DNA from 4 places in the Blastococcus sp. Marseille-P5729 genome. Region 4 is predicted to be linked to each of the others. Evidence: predicted binding sites of a transcription regulator. Region 4 holds the regulator's gene; each other region holds the start of a gene.
The links. The regulator LexA, encoded in region 4, represses DNA repair genes until DNA is damaged. The targets are predictions, from matches to a motif close to TCGAACANNTGTTCGA.
Positions count from the first base shown of each region.

Region 1: the regulator LexA is predicted to act here: its motif matches at 1,263-1,278, upstream of DAA40_RS07775 (HNH endonuclease signature motif containing protein).
Region 2: the regulator LexA is predicted to act here: its motif matches at 1,227-1,242, upstream of DAA40_RS11815 (HNH endonuclease signature motif containing protein).
Region 3: the regulator LexA is predicted to act here: its motif matches at 1,805-1,820, upstream of DAA40_RS10210 (HNH endonuclease signature motif containing protein).

Region 1 is NZ_OMPO01000001.1:1,597,042-1,600,361, forward strand. It holds gene DAA40_RS07765 (hypothetical protein) at 11-400, opposite strand; gene DAA40_RS07770 (alpha/beta family hydrolase) at 533-1,183, opposite strand; gene DAA40_RS07775 (HNH endonuclease signature motif containing protein) at 1,304-3,163, shown strand; gene serA (phosphoglycerate dehydrogenase) at 3,254-3,320, opposite strand, start outside.
Region 2 is NZ_OMPO01000002.1:675,985-679,304, forward strand. It holds gene DAA40_RS11805 (NCS2 family permease) at 1-831, opposite strand, end outside; gene DAA40_RS11810 (DUF2530 domain-containing protein) at 961-1,179, shown strand; gene DAA40_RS11815 (HNH endonuclease signature motif containing protein) at 1,432-3,234, shown strand.
Region 3 is NZ_OMPO01000002.1:356,465-359,784, forward strand. It holds gene DAA40_RS10210 (HNH endonuclease signature motif containing protein) at 1-1,774, opposite strand, end outside; gene DAA40_RS10215 (amino acid ABC transporter ATP-binding protein) at 2,081-2,809, shown strand; gene DAA40_RS10220 (glutamate ABC transporter substrate-binding protein) at 2,921-3,320, shown strand, end outside.
Region 4 is NZ_OMPO01000001.1:402,805-406,124, forward strand. It holds gene nrdR (transcriptional regulator NrdR) at 1-397, opposite strand, end outside; gene DAA40_RS01945 (LysM peptidoglycan-binding domain-containing protein) at 657-1,295, opposite strand; gene lexA (transcriptional repressor LexA) at 1,702-2,286, shown strand; gene DAA40_RS01955 (hypothetical protein) at 2,304-3,320, opposite strand, start outside.

The DNA.
Region 1 (3,320 bases), 1.2 Mb from region 4:
GTGGCAGAACCTAGGCGCGGTCGGCGCGCTGCGCCGTTGCCTGCTCGGCTGGACGGTCGGCCATCGCGTAGAGCCCGAACGCGGCGATCAGGAACAGGAACCCGACGACTACGTGCACCCACTTCTGGCCCATCTCGGCCAGTCCGATCTGCAGCAGCGCCATGACCGGCAGCGAGATCGCGTGGTAGAGCGTCCCGGTGCGGCCGGTCTCCTTGCTGGCCTTCCACGCGAAGAACACGACGATGAGCGAGACGACGAACGTGGCGTACCCGATGTAGCCGTGGATCGTCTGGATTCCTTCGCTGCCGCCGAGCACGGTGCCACCGAGAGCGGCCTGGGCCAACGCGAACACCGCCACGATCATGGCCGCGGTGCGGAGATTGCGAACGGCAGGGGTCACTTGTGGAGTAGTAGGTGGCATGCCGGTCAGTTTACGTGGGCCACGCCGCGATGGTCCGGACTACGCACAGCGCCACACCCGGTCGTACGGCGCGCTAGCTCGTCACGGAGAGTCATGGGCGCAGCTCACGAGTCACCTGTGCAGGCTCGCGACGAATCCGGCCGCCGCGTCGACGATCGTCCTGGCGGCGCCGGTGGGGTCACTCCGTCGTCCCGGCTGCAGTGAGTGACCCGCCGCAGGAATCTCGACCAGGGTTCGTGTGCCGGCGTTGTCCTGCACCGTCTCACTCAGCTCGCGGGCCGTGCCGAACGGGTCCTTCTCGCCCTGGATCACCAGCGCCGGCAGCTCGACGCCGGCCAGCTCGTCACGACGCGACTTCTCCGGCTTCCCGGGCGGGTGCAGCGGAAAGGCCAGCGCGATCACTCCGGCCGCGGGCTCGGCAGCGCACCGGCACGCGACCCGCGCCCCGGCCGATCGACCACCGACCACCAGCGGGAGTCCACGCCACCTCCGAGCCGTGGCGTCCAGGGCGGCACGCCATCCGGCATCGAGGGTCCTCGGTGCCCCGGCGACCTTGCGTCCCGCCACCAGCCACGGCTGCTCGAAGCGGACGACGGCGATGCCGCGCTCGGGAAGCCGTTCGGCGAGTGCCCGCAGGTTGAACTGGTCGATGCCGCCGCCGGCGCCGTGGCCGAGCAGCAGGACGGCGTCCGGCGTACGCGGGGCGTCGATGACCAGCCGTCCGGGCCCGGCGTCGGTCGGGACGTCGATCGTGTGGGTCACGAGCCGTGAGCGTAACCCAGGTCTCACCGCAGCCGTCGCGGCGTCTCGAGAAAGATTGCTTGACCTATTGCGCACCTACTCGTACACGTGTACGATGTAGATATCGGAGAGGAGGCCGCGATGGAGAACCAGCAGCATCCCGATCAACCTGTGTCCACCTTCGTGGTCGACCCCGACACGGCGACCGCGACGACCGACCCCGCTCCACCCACGGACGCCGTTGCTGATCGCGACGCTGTGACCGCGGTGGCTGACGAGTCCGACTGGGCTGTGGCGGCGGCTGGGTCGCCGGGTGATGCGGAGCGGTTGTGGCTGGCCAGTGATTCCGCGCAGGAGCTCGATCATGATCTCGACGAGGCGTTCGCCCTGCTGCAGCAGGGTTATGAGCGACTCCTGACGATCGGTGAAGCCGGTGAGCTGGGGGCGCTGGGTCCGGATCGGTTGATCGCGATGGCGCGGCGCCTGGAAGCGCACCGCACCCGCCTGATCATGGTCGACTCATATGTCGTGGAGGCCGCGACCGAAGACCGCCTGAACGACCACGTCTGCACGAGGACGATCCCCCTCGCCCTCGCTCAGGTGCTGCACATCAGCAAGGGCGAGGCGAACGCGCGCGTGAAGCGGGCCGAGCAGTTGTTGCCGCAGAACGGGTTCAGCAGCGGCATCACCCCGCCGCGCCTCTCGCTGCTCGCGGACGCGGTCCGCGATGGGCAGGGTGTCTCGACCGACCAGGTCGATGTGATCAGCAAAGCGATGAAACGCGTCCACGACAACGGCGACCTCGGCAACGAGAAGCGCGAGCTCGCTGAACAGCTACTGGTGCGGCACGCGGCCGGTCTGACGCACGCCGAGCTGCAGACCACTGCGGCGGCGGTCGAGCAGGCAGTGAATCCGGACGGCGCGGTGCCGAGTGAGCATGTCGCGCAGGCGCGCCGCGGCGTCACCATCGGACCACTCGGGCGGGACGGCACCCACAAGCTCACCGGATTCCTCACGCGGGAGCTGAAAGCCCTATTCGACGCCGCCATCGGACCCCTCGCCGCACCCCAACCCGCCGACGACCAGGCCGGGGCGGATGACCGCACCGCGGCGCAACGCACCCACGACGCACTCCACGACGCCTGCCAGCGCCTGCTCGACCTCGCCGGCGTCCCCGCCTCGGGCGGCACCGCCGCCACCGTGCACATCACCATCGACCTCGACCGCCTCGTGGAAGCCCTCGCCCGGCTGCGGGACGACCACGCTGGGTGGTCCGCGCAGCGGGCCGCCGGGCAGATTGCCGGTGGCGACCAGTTGACGATCACCGAGGTCATGCGGCTGGCGCGCGACGCCACCTTGATCCCGGTATGGATCAGCAAGACCAACGGGATCGTGGCCTATGGCCGCGAGCGGCGCACCGCATCCCCGTCCCAGACCCACGCCCTGATCGCGCGAGATCAGGGCTGCAGCTTCCCCGGGTGCGAGGTGCCGCCGGACTGGTGCCAACGGCACCACGTGGTGCCGTGGTGGGCCGGCGGACAGACCGACCTCGACAACCTCACCCTCGTGTGCGGCTACCACCACCGCGAATTCGACAAACGCGGCTGGGCCGTCGACATCGTGAACGGGATACCGGTCTGGACCCCACCCGCCTGGCTCGACCCCCAACGGCGACCCCAGGTCAACGCCCGCATCGCGACCCCCGGCCAGGACGAGATCCAGCACCTCGCTGGCCTCGTGCAACAGGCCCACCGCGAACAGCGAGCCCGCGCCGACCGAGAACGGGACCGCGGCGGCGGGGGCCCGCCCGGCCACCCGGCCGACCCATTCGGGCCGCCCGGGGAGGCGGGGGCACTAATCGATCTCATCGACCCGGCGGACGACATCGACGAGCTCATCCAGCTCATCGCCGCCCACATCCCCACCGCGCATCGCGACGCCTTCTACACCGATGCCGCGACACTCATGCGTGACCACCTCGGAGCGGCCACGCCCTGCTGAACCAGCCACCCCGGCGTCCAGCCCATGACCGATTCTGGGCGACGTCCAGCGGCACGTGGAGACACGACAGTTCACCCCGGAGTCGGTCTTCTAGGACAGCACCCGCAGCCGGATCGTGTGCGGCATCGCCTCGAGCTCGCCGACCGCCTGCGGCGAG
Region 2 (3,320 bases), on a different contig from region 4:
GATGTGCGGGCCGACCTTCGCGATCCGTTCGATGATGATCGCCAGGACCGTGGCGGTGATGATCGCGATCAGGATCGAGCCGCGGACCCGCTTGACGTAGAGCACGGCCATCAGCAGGACGCCGATGACGAACACCAGCACCGGCCAGCCCTTCAGCTCGCCGAACTGCCCCATCAGCACCGGGGCGCCGGTCTCGTGTGGCTGGGTGAATCCGGCGTCCTTCAGGCCGATGAAGGTGAGGAACAGACCGATGCCGACCGAGATCGCGATCTTCAGCTGGTGCGGGATCGCTTCGAACACCGCGCGGCGGAAGCCGGTGACGACCAGCAGCGTGATCAGCACGCCTTCCAGCACGACCAGGCCCATCACCTGCTCCCAGGGCAGCTGGAACTGGGCGATCGCCGCGACCTGGGCGTTGATGCCCAGGCCGGCGGCGAGGGCCATCGGGAACTTGCCGACTACACCCATCAGGATCGTCATGACGGCGGCGACCAGCGCAGTCGTCGAGGCGACGGCGGCGAACGGCAGCTGGGCGCCGGTCATGTCGGCGACACCGGTCAGGATGATCGGGTTCAGCACGATGATGTAGGCCATCGTGAAGAAGGTGGTCAGGCCGCCGCGGATCTCACGGGCCATCGTCGATCCGCGTCTGGTGATCTCGAAGTAGCGATCGAGGCCGCCGCGCGCACCGGACGCCTCGCCCCCGGGCGTCGGGCCCGCACCGGACGTCGTGCCCGACGGGTGGACGTCGTCCCGGGCCGGATCGGGCACTGCGGACGCCCCTCGCGCGCTGTCGGCCCGGCGTACGTCATCCGGTCGGTTCTCGCTCATGCCTCGCCCATTCGTTCATGTCGGTCGGCCCCCGGTGTGAAGACCAGGTGAGAGAAACTACCGGAGCACTTCGGGAGCCCACTAGCCCGCCGGGCCATTCGTGAGCGAGACCACCGCTAGTCTGGTGCAGTGCCCCAGCAGCTGCGTCCCGCTCCACCGCCCGATCAGGTCGATACCCGCCGTCTCGTACTGATCGGCACGGCCCTGTTTGCGCTGGCCGCGGTCGTGATCGCCCTCGTTCCGTCGCTGCGCGTGCGAAGCGACGGACTGTGGCTGTGGACCGCAATCGCAGGCGCGGGGCTGGGCGTCATCGGCCAGCTGGTCATGCGCTGGCAGAAAGCCCCCTAACCACTACCCGCCAAAAGTTCTTTTCGCCATACCCCTTGCACTCGTACTCGAACGTATGTACGATGTTGATAGATGCCGAGGGAGGTGACCACCATGGACAACCAGCCAACCGACCACAGCGAGACAAGCCAGGAACCAGTGGTCGTCACTTCAGCTCCTGCTCCTGAGTCTCGACTCGCTGGCGCTCGCCCAACCCAAGCGTCGCCGTCGCTCAGCACAGGCGACCGGAGCGAGGCGCTCGAGGAACGGGCGATGTCGAGCGGCGCGGAGACGCCGGACGGCGCCTGCGGAGCCGCAGCAGACCCCACCCCAACGGCGGACGCTGCGTCCCCGGCGGAGCCGGACTGGGCGATCGCTGCTGCCGCCTCGCCGGGTGATGCGGAGCGGTTGTGGTTGGCGAGTGATTCCGCGCGTGAGCTCGACCGTGATCTGGATGAGGCGTTCGATCTGCTGCAGCGTGGGTATGAGTTGTTGCTGGGGATCGGGGAGGAGGGCGAGCTGGGCGCGTTGGGCCCGGAGCGGCTGATCGGGATGGCGCAGCGGTTGGAGGCGCACCGGACCCGGCTGATCATGGTCGACTCGTACGTGATCGAAGCCGCGACCGAGGACCGGTTGCAGGATCACGTGTGCGCCTCCTCGATCCCCCTGGCTCTCTGCCAGGTGCTGCACATCTCCAGTGGTGAGGCGAACGCGCGCGCGAAACGCGCGCAGCAGCTGGTGCCGCAGAACGGGTTCAGCAGCGGCGCCACCCCGCCGCGCCTGCCGCTGCTGGCCGACGCGGTCCGTGACGGCGCGGGGGTGTCGAGCGGTCAGGTGGATGTGATCTGCAAGGCCATGTCGCGCGTGGTGCAGAACCCCGACCTGACCCATGAGAAGCGCGAGCTCGCCGAGCACCTGCTGGTGCACCAGGCCGCCCGGTTGACGCATAAGGAGCTGGAGGTCGCGGCGGAGAAGGTCGAGGAGGTCGTCAACCCCGACGGCACCCTGCCCAGCGACGAAGTCGCCGCCGCGCGGCGTGGGGTGGTGATCGGGCCCGAAGGCCGCGACGGCACGCACAAGATCTCCGGCGCCCTGACCCGGGAGGGCAAGGCGCTGTTCGATGCCGCGATCGGGCCGTTCGCCGCGCCCCGCCCCGCTGATGCCGATGGTGCGGATGACCGGTCGGCGGCGCAGCGCACCCACGACGGGCTGCAGGACGCCTGCCAGCGGCTGCTGGAGCTCGCCGGCGCGCCCGCGTCCGGAGGCACGGCCGCGACGGTGCACATCACCATCGACCTCGACCGCCTCATCGAAGCCATCGCCCAGCTCCAGGACGACACCGCGGGCAAGGCCGCGCAGCAGGCCGTGGGGCGGGTCGCCGGGGGTGACCGGTTGACGATCACCGAGATCCTCCGCCTCGCCCAGGACGCGACGTTGGTTCCGGTGTGGATGAGCGCCCTCCACGGCATCGTGGCCTACGGCCGCGACCGCCGGACCGCCTCGCCCGCCCAGACGCACGCGTTGATCGCCCGGGACGGCGGGTGCAGCTTCCCCGGATGCCAAGCCCCACCCGACTGGTGCCAGCGCCACCACGTGATCGCGTGGTGGTCAGGCGGCCACACCGACCTGGACAATTTGACCCTGGTGTGCGGGTATCACCACCGCGAATTCGAACGCCGCGGCTGGGCCGTCGACATCATCAACGGCATCCCCGTCTGGACCCCACCTCGATGGCTCGACCCCGACCAAGCCCCCCAAATCAACGCCCGGATCAAGATCCCCTGCCACACAGAGATCGACCACCTCGCCGAGGCTGTCAAACACGCGCGAGAACAACGAGCCCGAAGCCGGGGCGGGGGCGGAGGCAGAGATCCCGGCGACCCCGCAGACCCCCTCGGGCTGCTCGGCGGCCTGCTCGATACCGGGGAGGACATCGACGAGCTCATCCAGCTCATCGCCACCCACATCCCCACCGAACAACGCGACGCCTTCTACCGCGACGCCGCCAACCTCATCACCACCCACCTCGGCCCAGCCGCCGCCCGCGGCCCAGCCGCCCCGGCGTCCACCCGCTAGCGCGCGAGGCCAGCCAGCCTCCACCTGCGGGGCAGGTCCACCCGCGGCTCCCTGCACTCCGATCGCTCGTACTGAGCGACGTCGAA
Region 3 (3,320 bases), on a different contig from region 4:
CGGCGTCGCGGTAGAAGGCGTCGCGTTGTGTGGTGGGGATGTGTGCGGCGATGAGCTGGATGAGCTCGTCGATGTCTTCGCCGGGATCGAGCAGGTCCCGTATCAGCCCGGTCGGGTCGCCCGGCGGACTCCCGCCACCGCCTCGGCGTCGCGCTCGTTCTCGTTCGGCGCGGTCGCGTTGGGCTTGCCTCACACTGTCGGCGAGGTGGGTGATCTCGTTTTGGCAGGGGATCTTGATCCGGGCGTTGATCTGCGGTTTCTGCTCCGGGTCGAGCCACGCCGGTGGGGTCCAGACGGGGATGCCGTTGATGATGTCCACGGCCCAGCCGCGTTTGTCGAATTCGCGGTGGTGATACCCGCAGACGAGGGTGAGGTTGTCCAGGTCGGTGTGTCCGCCTGACCACCACGCGATCACGTGGTGGCGCTGGCACCAGTCGGGTGGGGCTTGGCATCCGGGGAAGCTGCACCCGCCATCGCGGGCGATCAGGGCGTGGGTCTGGGCCGGGGAGGCGGTGCGGCGGTCGCGGCCGTAGGCCACGATCCCGTGGATGTTGCTGATCCACACCGGGATCAGGGCCGCGTCCCGCGCCAGGCGCAGGATCTCGTTGATGGTGAGCTGCCCGCCGCCGGCGATGCGGCCGGCGGCCTGCTGCGCGGTCGTGCGGCCGGAGGGGTCGTCGCGTAGCTGCGCGATGGCTTCGATGAGCCGGTCGAGGTCGATGGTGATGTGCACCGTGGCAGCGGTCCCGCCGGACGCCGGCGCGCCGGCGAGCTCCAGGAGCCGTTGGCAGGCATCTTGTAGGCCGTCGTGGGTGCGCTGGGCGGCGGTGCGGTCATCCGGGCCGTTGGCGTCGGCGGGGTGGGGTGCGGCGAACGGCCCGATCGCGGCATCGAACAGGGCCTTGCCCTCGCGGGTCAGCGCGCCGGAGATCTTGTGGGTGCCGTCGCGGCCTTCGGGCCCGATCATCACCCCGCGCCGCGCCGTGGCGACCTCGTCGCTGGGCAGGGTGCCGTCGGGGTTGATGACCTCCTCGACCTTCTCCGCCGCGACCTCCAGCTCCTTATACGTCAACCCGGCGGCCTGGTGGACCAGCAGCCGCTCGGCCAGCTCGAGGTTGTGCGGGTCGAGGTCGGGGTTCTGCCCCACCCGCGTCATGGCCTTGCAGATCACATCCACCTGGCCGGTGCTCACCGAGCCACCCTGGCGGACCGCGTCGGCCAGCAGCGGGAGGCGCGGTGGGGTGGTGCCGCTGCTGAAGGCGTTCTGCGGCAACAACTGCTCGGCGCGTTTCGCGCGCGCGTTCGCCTCACCACTGGAGACATGCAGCACCTGACACAGCGCGAGGGGGATGCTGCTGGCGCACACGTGATCCTGCAACCGATCCTCCCTCGCGGCCTCGATCACGTACGAATCGACCATGATCAGCCGCGTGCGGTGCGCCTCCAACCGCTGCGCCATCGCGATCAGGCGGTCCGGACCCAACGCGCCCAGCTCGCCCTCTTCCCCGATCCCCAGCAACAGCTCATAGCCGCGCTGCAGATGCGCGAACGCCTCATCCAGATCGCGGTCCAGCTCCCGAGCAGACTCGCTCGCCAACCACAACCGCTCCGCATCAGCCGGCGAGGCGGCAGCAGCGATCGCCCAATCCGGCTCCGTCGCGGACGCTGGCGTGGCCGCTGCGTCGGCCACCGGCGGGGCGGCGTCCGCCGGAGAGTCGACGATCGCCGGGGAGGGTGCGGTGGGCAGTCCGTCGCTCGTGTGCTGGTCGTCCACTGCGCTCACCTCCCTACGTGGATAACGTTATCGTACATGTGTTCGAGGCACCACGCAAGCGAGAATCTGAAAATCTCGGAAAGGGCGCTGCGGGAGATGACCGTCCAGGTCACCGGGGCGATTCCATAGAACTGCGTTACGTGGTTGTGATCGCGGCGCAACGGGGATCGGCTGAGTCGGGTTGTAGGGTTCATGCCCATGACACGAGCGAACGACCCAGTTCCGGGCGATTCGAACGATCCGGCGCTCACTGGTTCGAGCAGTCCTGCCGCGGCCGGCTCGAGCACGGCCACCGCGGAGCCGCCTCTGGTGCAGATCGAGGGCGTCAACAAGTGGTACGGCGACCTGCACGTCCTGCAGGACATCAACCTCGACATCCGCAAGGGCGAGGTGGTCGTGGTCGTCGGTCCCTCGGGCTCGGGCAAGTCCACGCTCTGCCGCTGCATCAACCGCCTGGAGACCATCCAGGAAGGCACCATCCGGATCGACGGCGTCCCCCTCCCCGAGGAGGGCAAGCAACTGGCGAAGCTGCGCGCCGAGGTCGGCATGGTGTTCCAGTCGTTCAACCTGTTTGCGCACAAGTCGATCAAGGACAACGTGACGCTCGGCCCGCTCAAGGTGCTCGGCAAGTCCAAGAGCGAGGCGGACGACGACGCGATGCGGCTTCTAGACCGCGTCGGCATTGGCAATCAGGCCGACAAGATGCCCGCTCAGCTCTCCGGCGGACAGCAGCAGCGTGTGGCGATCGCCCGTGCGCTGGCCATGCACCCGAAGGTGATGCTGTTCGACGAGCCGACGTCCGCCCTCGACCCCGAGATGGTCAACGAGGTCCTGGACGTCATCACCGACCTGGCCCGCGAGGGCATGACGATGGTAGTGGTGACCCACGAGATGGGGTTTGCCCGGAAGGTCGGTGACCGAGTGATCTTCATGGCCGACGGGGCGATCGTCGAGGAGGCGACCCCCGACGAGTTCTTCACCAACCCGCAGTCCGATCGTGCCAAGGACTTCCTCGGCAAGATCCTCAACCACTAGCCCTCAGCCATTAGCCCTCAACCACTGATCCTCAACCACTGAAACCTCGGCGAGCGCCGTGTCCCGGTCGCACCGGCCGGGTGTCCTGGAGAAAGAGAAGGTAGAGCGTAGATGCGTATCAAGTTCGCCGCGGTAGCTGCGGCATCGGCCCTGGCCCTGACGCTCAGCGGCTGTGGCAATGCAGAGTCCGAAGGTGGCGCTGATCCGACCGTCGAGTCCGAGGTCAGTTTCGAGGACGGCACCACCATGGCCACCCTCAACGAGGCCGACGCGATCAAGATCGGCGTCAAGTACGACCAGCCCGGCCTCGGGTACGTCGACCCGGCGCAGGGTGACGAGCCGCAGGGCTTCGACATCGAGATGGGCAAGATCATCGCGGCGAAGCTCGGCATCGAGGCCGACAAGATCGAGTGGGTCGAGACGGTCTCGAAGAACCGCGAGCCGTTCCTGCAGAACGGCACGGTCGACATCGTCATTGCCTCCTACTCCATCACCGACGAGCGCAAGCAGG
Region 4 (3,320 bases):
CGCGGAGCAACGCGATCTCGCGCTCGAAATCGGCCACCGACTCGAACGATCGGTACACGCTCGCGAACCGCAGGTAGGCCACCGGGTCCAGCTCGCGCAGTGGTCCGAGGATCGCCAGCCCCACGTCGTGGCTGGGAACCTCCGCCGCGCCGCTGGCGCGCACGGTCTCCTCGACGCGCTGGGCGAGTATCGCCAGCGCGTCCTCGTCGACCGGGCGTCCCTGGCACGCGCGACGTACCCCCCGGATGACCTTCTCGCGGCTGAAGGGCTCACTCACGCCGCTGCGCTTGATGACCGCGAGGACGGCCTCCTCGACCGTCGTGAACCGCCGGCCACACTCCTGGCAGGACCGGCGGCGACGGATCGACTGACCCTCGTCGACCTCGCGGGAGTCCACGACACGCGAGTCGGAGCAGCGGCAGTACGGGCATCGCATCGCGCCACTCCTCTCGTGCCGTTGGTCCTGGCTGTGGATGACGCTGCGCACAACCGGGCTTTCACTGTGGACAGGCGGTGGATGAAACGCCTCTCCCGGTGCACAACCTGTGGACGAACTACATTCGTGTAACCACAAGATGTTGTGTTCTACCCTAACCCCGGCCACTACGGTCGGCAAGTCGAACGCGCCGACATTTTTTGCGCGTCGCAGCTGGCGGCTAGGAGCCGGGCACGAGGAGGATCTCCCCGGCCTCGGGCTGCGCTCCGCTGGGCAGACCGTTGGCCTGGCGAATCCCGGTGAGCACCTCATCGACCGACCGGCCGTCCGCTGCGCGCGCCGCGACGTCGTGCAGGCTCTCCCCCGGCTGGACGACAACCTCTGCGGCGGGCACCGACACCGCCGTCGTGACCGAGGCGTTCGTCAAGGCCGAGGTCGCTGCAATGCACGCCACGACGAGTCCGAGCAGCACCGAATAGCCGCGCAGCGTCAGCCGGACCCGCGTGCGCCGCGACGCGGCTGCGTGATGTCGTTCGCGGGCGCGCTGCGCCCGCTCGGATCGGTGCGCCGGAGCCGGCCGCGCGGCGACCGGACGACGAGAGCGCGGCGGCTCGGAGATGACCGGCGGCAGCAGCGGTGCGAGCTCGTCGACGCTGGCTCCCTGCGCCGCTCTGGGCGCAGGCTCCAGCGCGAACATCTGCAGGTCGCGCCGCGGGTCAAGCACCGGGGAAGCGCCCGGGCGCCGGGACAGGCGACGCGCCGCCGCGGTTCGCGGGGTGCGGACCCGATCGAAGGACGAGACCGTCAGCGACCCGTGAGCGGCCGGCCGGTCGAGCGTGCTGCGTGGTGTGGTTGCCATGACCTGAGATCTACTCCTTGCCCCCGACAAGTTTTCGTCGCGGCGATCTGCTCGCCGGGGCGCCAACCTGTCTGGTCGAGACGTCGGGGAAGCCGAGGGGTTATCGTGAGACGACCTCTCGGTCCGAACGAGTGTTCGAATCGAACGTCCGTACTATTACGCGGCAGACGGACGCCTCGTGTCAACACTTTTCGGCGTGTCGGTCGTACAGGTGTTTGAACTGTGATCTCCGCGGCGGCACAATGACACCAATGCTCGATGGACGCGGCCTATCAGGCCCGCGCAGTGATGGAGGCACAGCATGGCCCAGCAGAACGGCTCCGCGAACCGCTCGGATCGCGAGCAGGTGCATCAGTTCCCGGAGCGTCCGGACGAAGCGGGCCTGACCGTCCGCCAGCGGCGCATCATGGAGGTCATCCGCTCGTCCATCGAGCGACAGGGCTATCCCCCGAGCGTGCGCGAGATCGGTGAGGCAGTCGGTCTGGCCTCCCCGTCATCGGTGGCGCACCAGCTGCGCCAGCTGCAGGCCAAGGGCTTTCTGCGTCGCGACCCGAACCGTCCCCGGGCGGTCGACGTCCGACCGGCAGAGCCGCAGGGCGAGCAGCAGAGCCTCCCGGAGCCGACCTTCGTACCGATCGTCGGCCGGATCGCCGCAGGCGGGCCGATCCTTGCCGAAGAGGCTGTTGAGGATGTCTTCCCACTGCCGCGCGAGCTGGTGGGCGAGGGCACCCTGTTCCTGCTGAAGGTGACCGGCGACTCGATGGTCGATGCTGCGATCTGCGACGGCGACTGGGTGGTCGTGCGCCAGCAGCCGGTCGCGGAGCAGGGCGACATCGTCGCCGCCATGATCGACGGCGAGGCGACCGTGAAGACCTACCGCATGCGTGACGGCCACGTCTGGCTGATCCCCCACAACCCGGCATACGAGCCGATCAACGGCGACGAGGCGACCGTCCTTGGGCGTGTGGTCTCGGTGCTGCGACGGGTGTAGTCCGCAGCGCAGCCCGGCTACCGACCCGGCCGCCTGCGACGCAGCAACCACGTCAGCAGCAGGCCAGCAGCGGCGAGCGCCCCGGCGAGGACGATCACCACCTCGGTCCGGCTGGTCGCCGCGGGCGACTCGGCCGCTGTGGGTGCGCGCAGCACGGAGTCATCGTCGTCGTGGTGCGGCAGGGCGACCCGGTGGATCGGGACGCCGCTGCCCTCGCCGTGCACCACCACGGCATCACAGCTCGGTCGCGTGAACGACACCGACTCGCCCTGCTGCTGCACCGGCAGTGCAGCCGTCGCGACCGGCTCGGTGAAGATCGCGGTGGCCGGGTCCGCGCCCCGCAAGACATGCACGTCCGTGTAGGTGCGCAGCGCCACCATGTCGGCGCACCGCGCCGCCCCCGTGGCCATCAGGTTGTCCAGCGGAGGTCCGAGCGGGCCGCCGGCTGTTCCGGTCTCGGGGAGCTGGAACTCACCGAGCTTCTCCAGCGGCTGCGGGGCAGTGCTCCCGTCCGGCGAGAGGTCGATCGGCTGGCTCCGGTAGACGCCCACGACGCCGCTAAAGGTTTTCGTGAGCACGATTGCCCTGCCCTCGTCGTCGACGATCATCGACTCGGCGTCGCGTGGACCGTCCGGATACTGCAGGCGACGCAGAGCGCCGGTCACCGCGCCGGGTTCGTCCGGGACCACGATGATCGCGACGCTGGCCCGGGCAATCCGGTTGTCACCGATGTCCGCCAGCCACAGCGAGCCGTCGGGTCCGAGGGCGAGGTCCTCGACGTCGTACGGGTCGATCGCCGCCTCCGTCGTCCCAGTCACGGCGCAGGAGTGGTCCAGCCGAAAGACAGTCACGTGCTCCCCGCCGTCGTTCACGATCCGGTAGCCGTCCTCGGTTGCGACTAGCCCGCTGCCCTCGACGATGCGCGGATCGAGGACGAGGCACTGCTCCGTCGCTGCCTGCCCATCCTCGGCGTACGCCAGGTGCGGCGATGCCAGCACCGCAGCCGACAGCGCCACGGCCAGCCACCGGCGCCG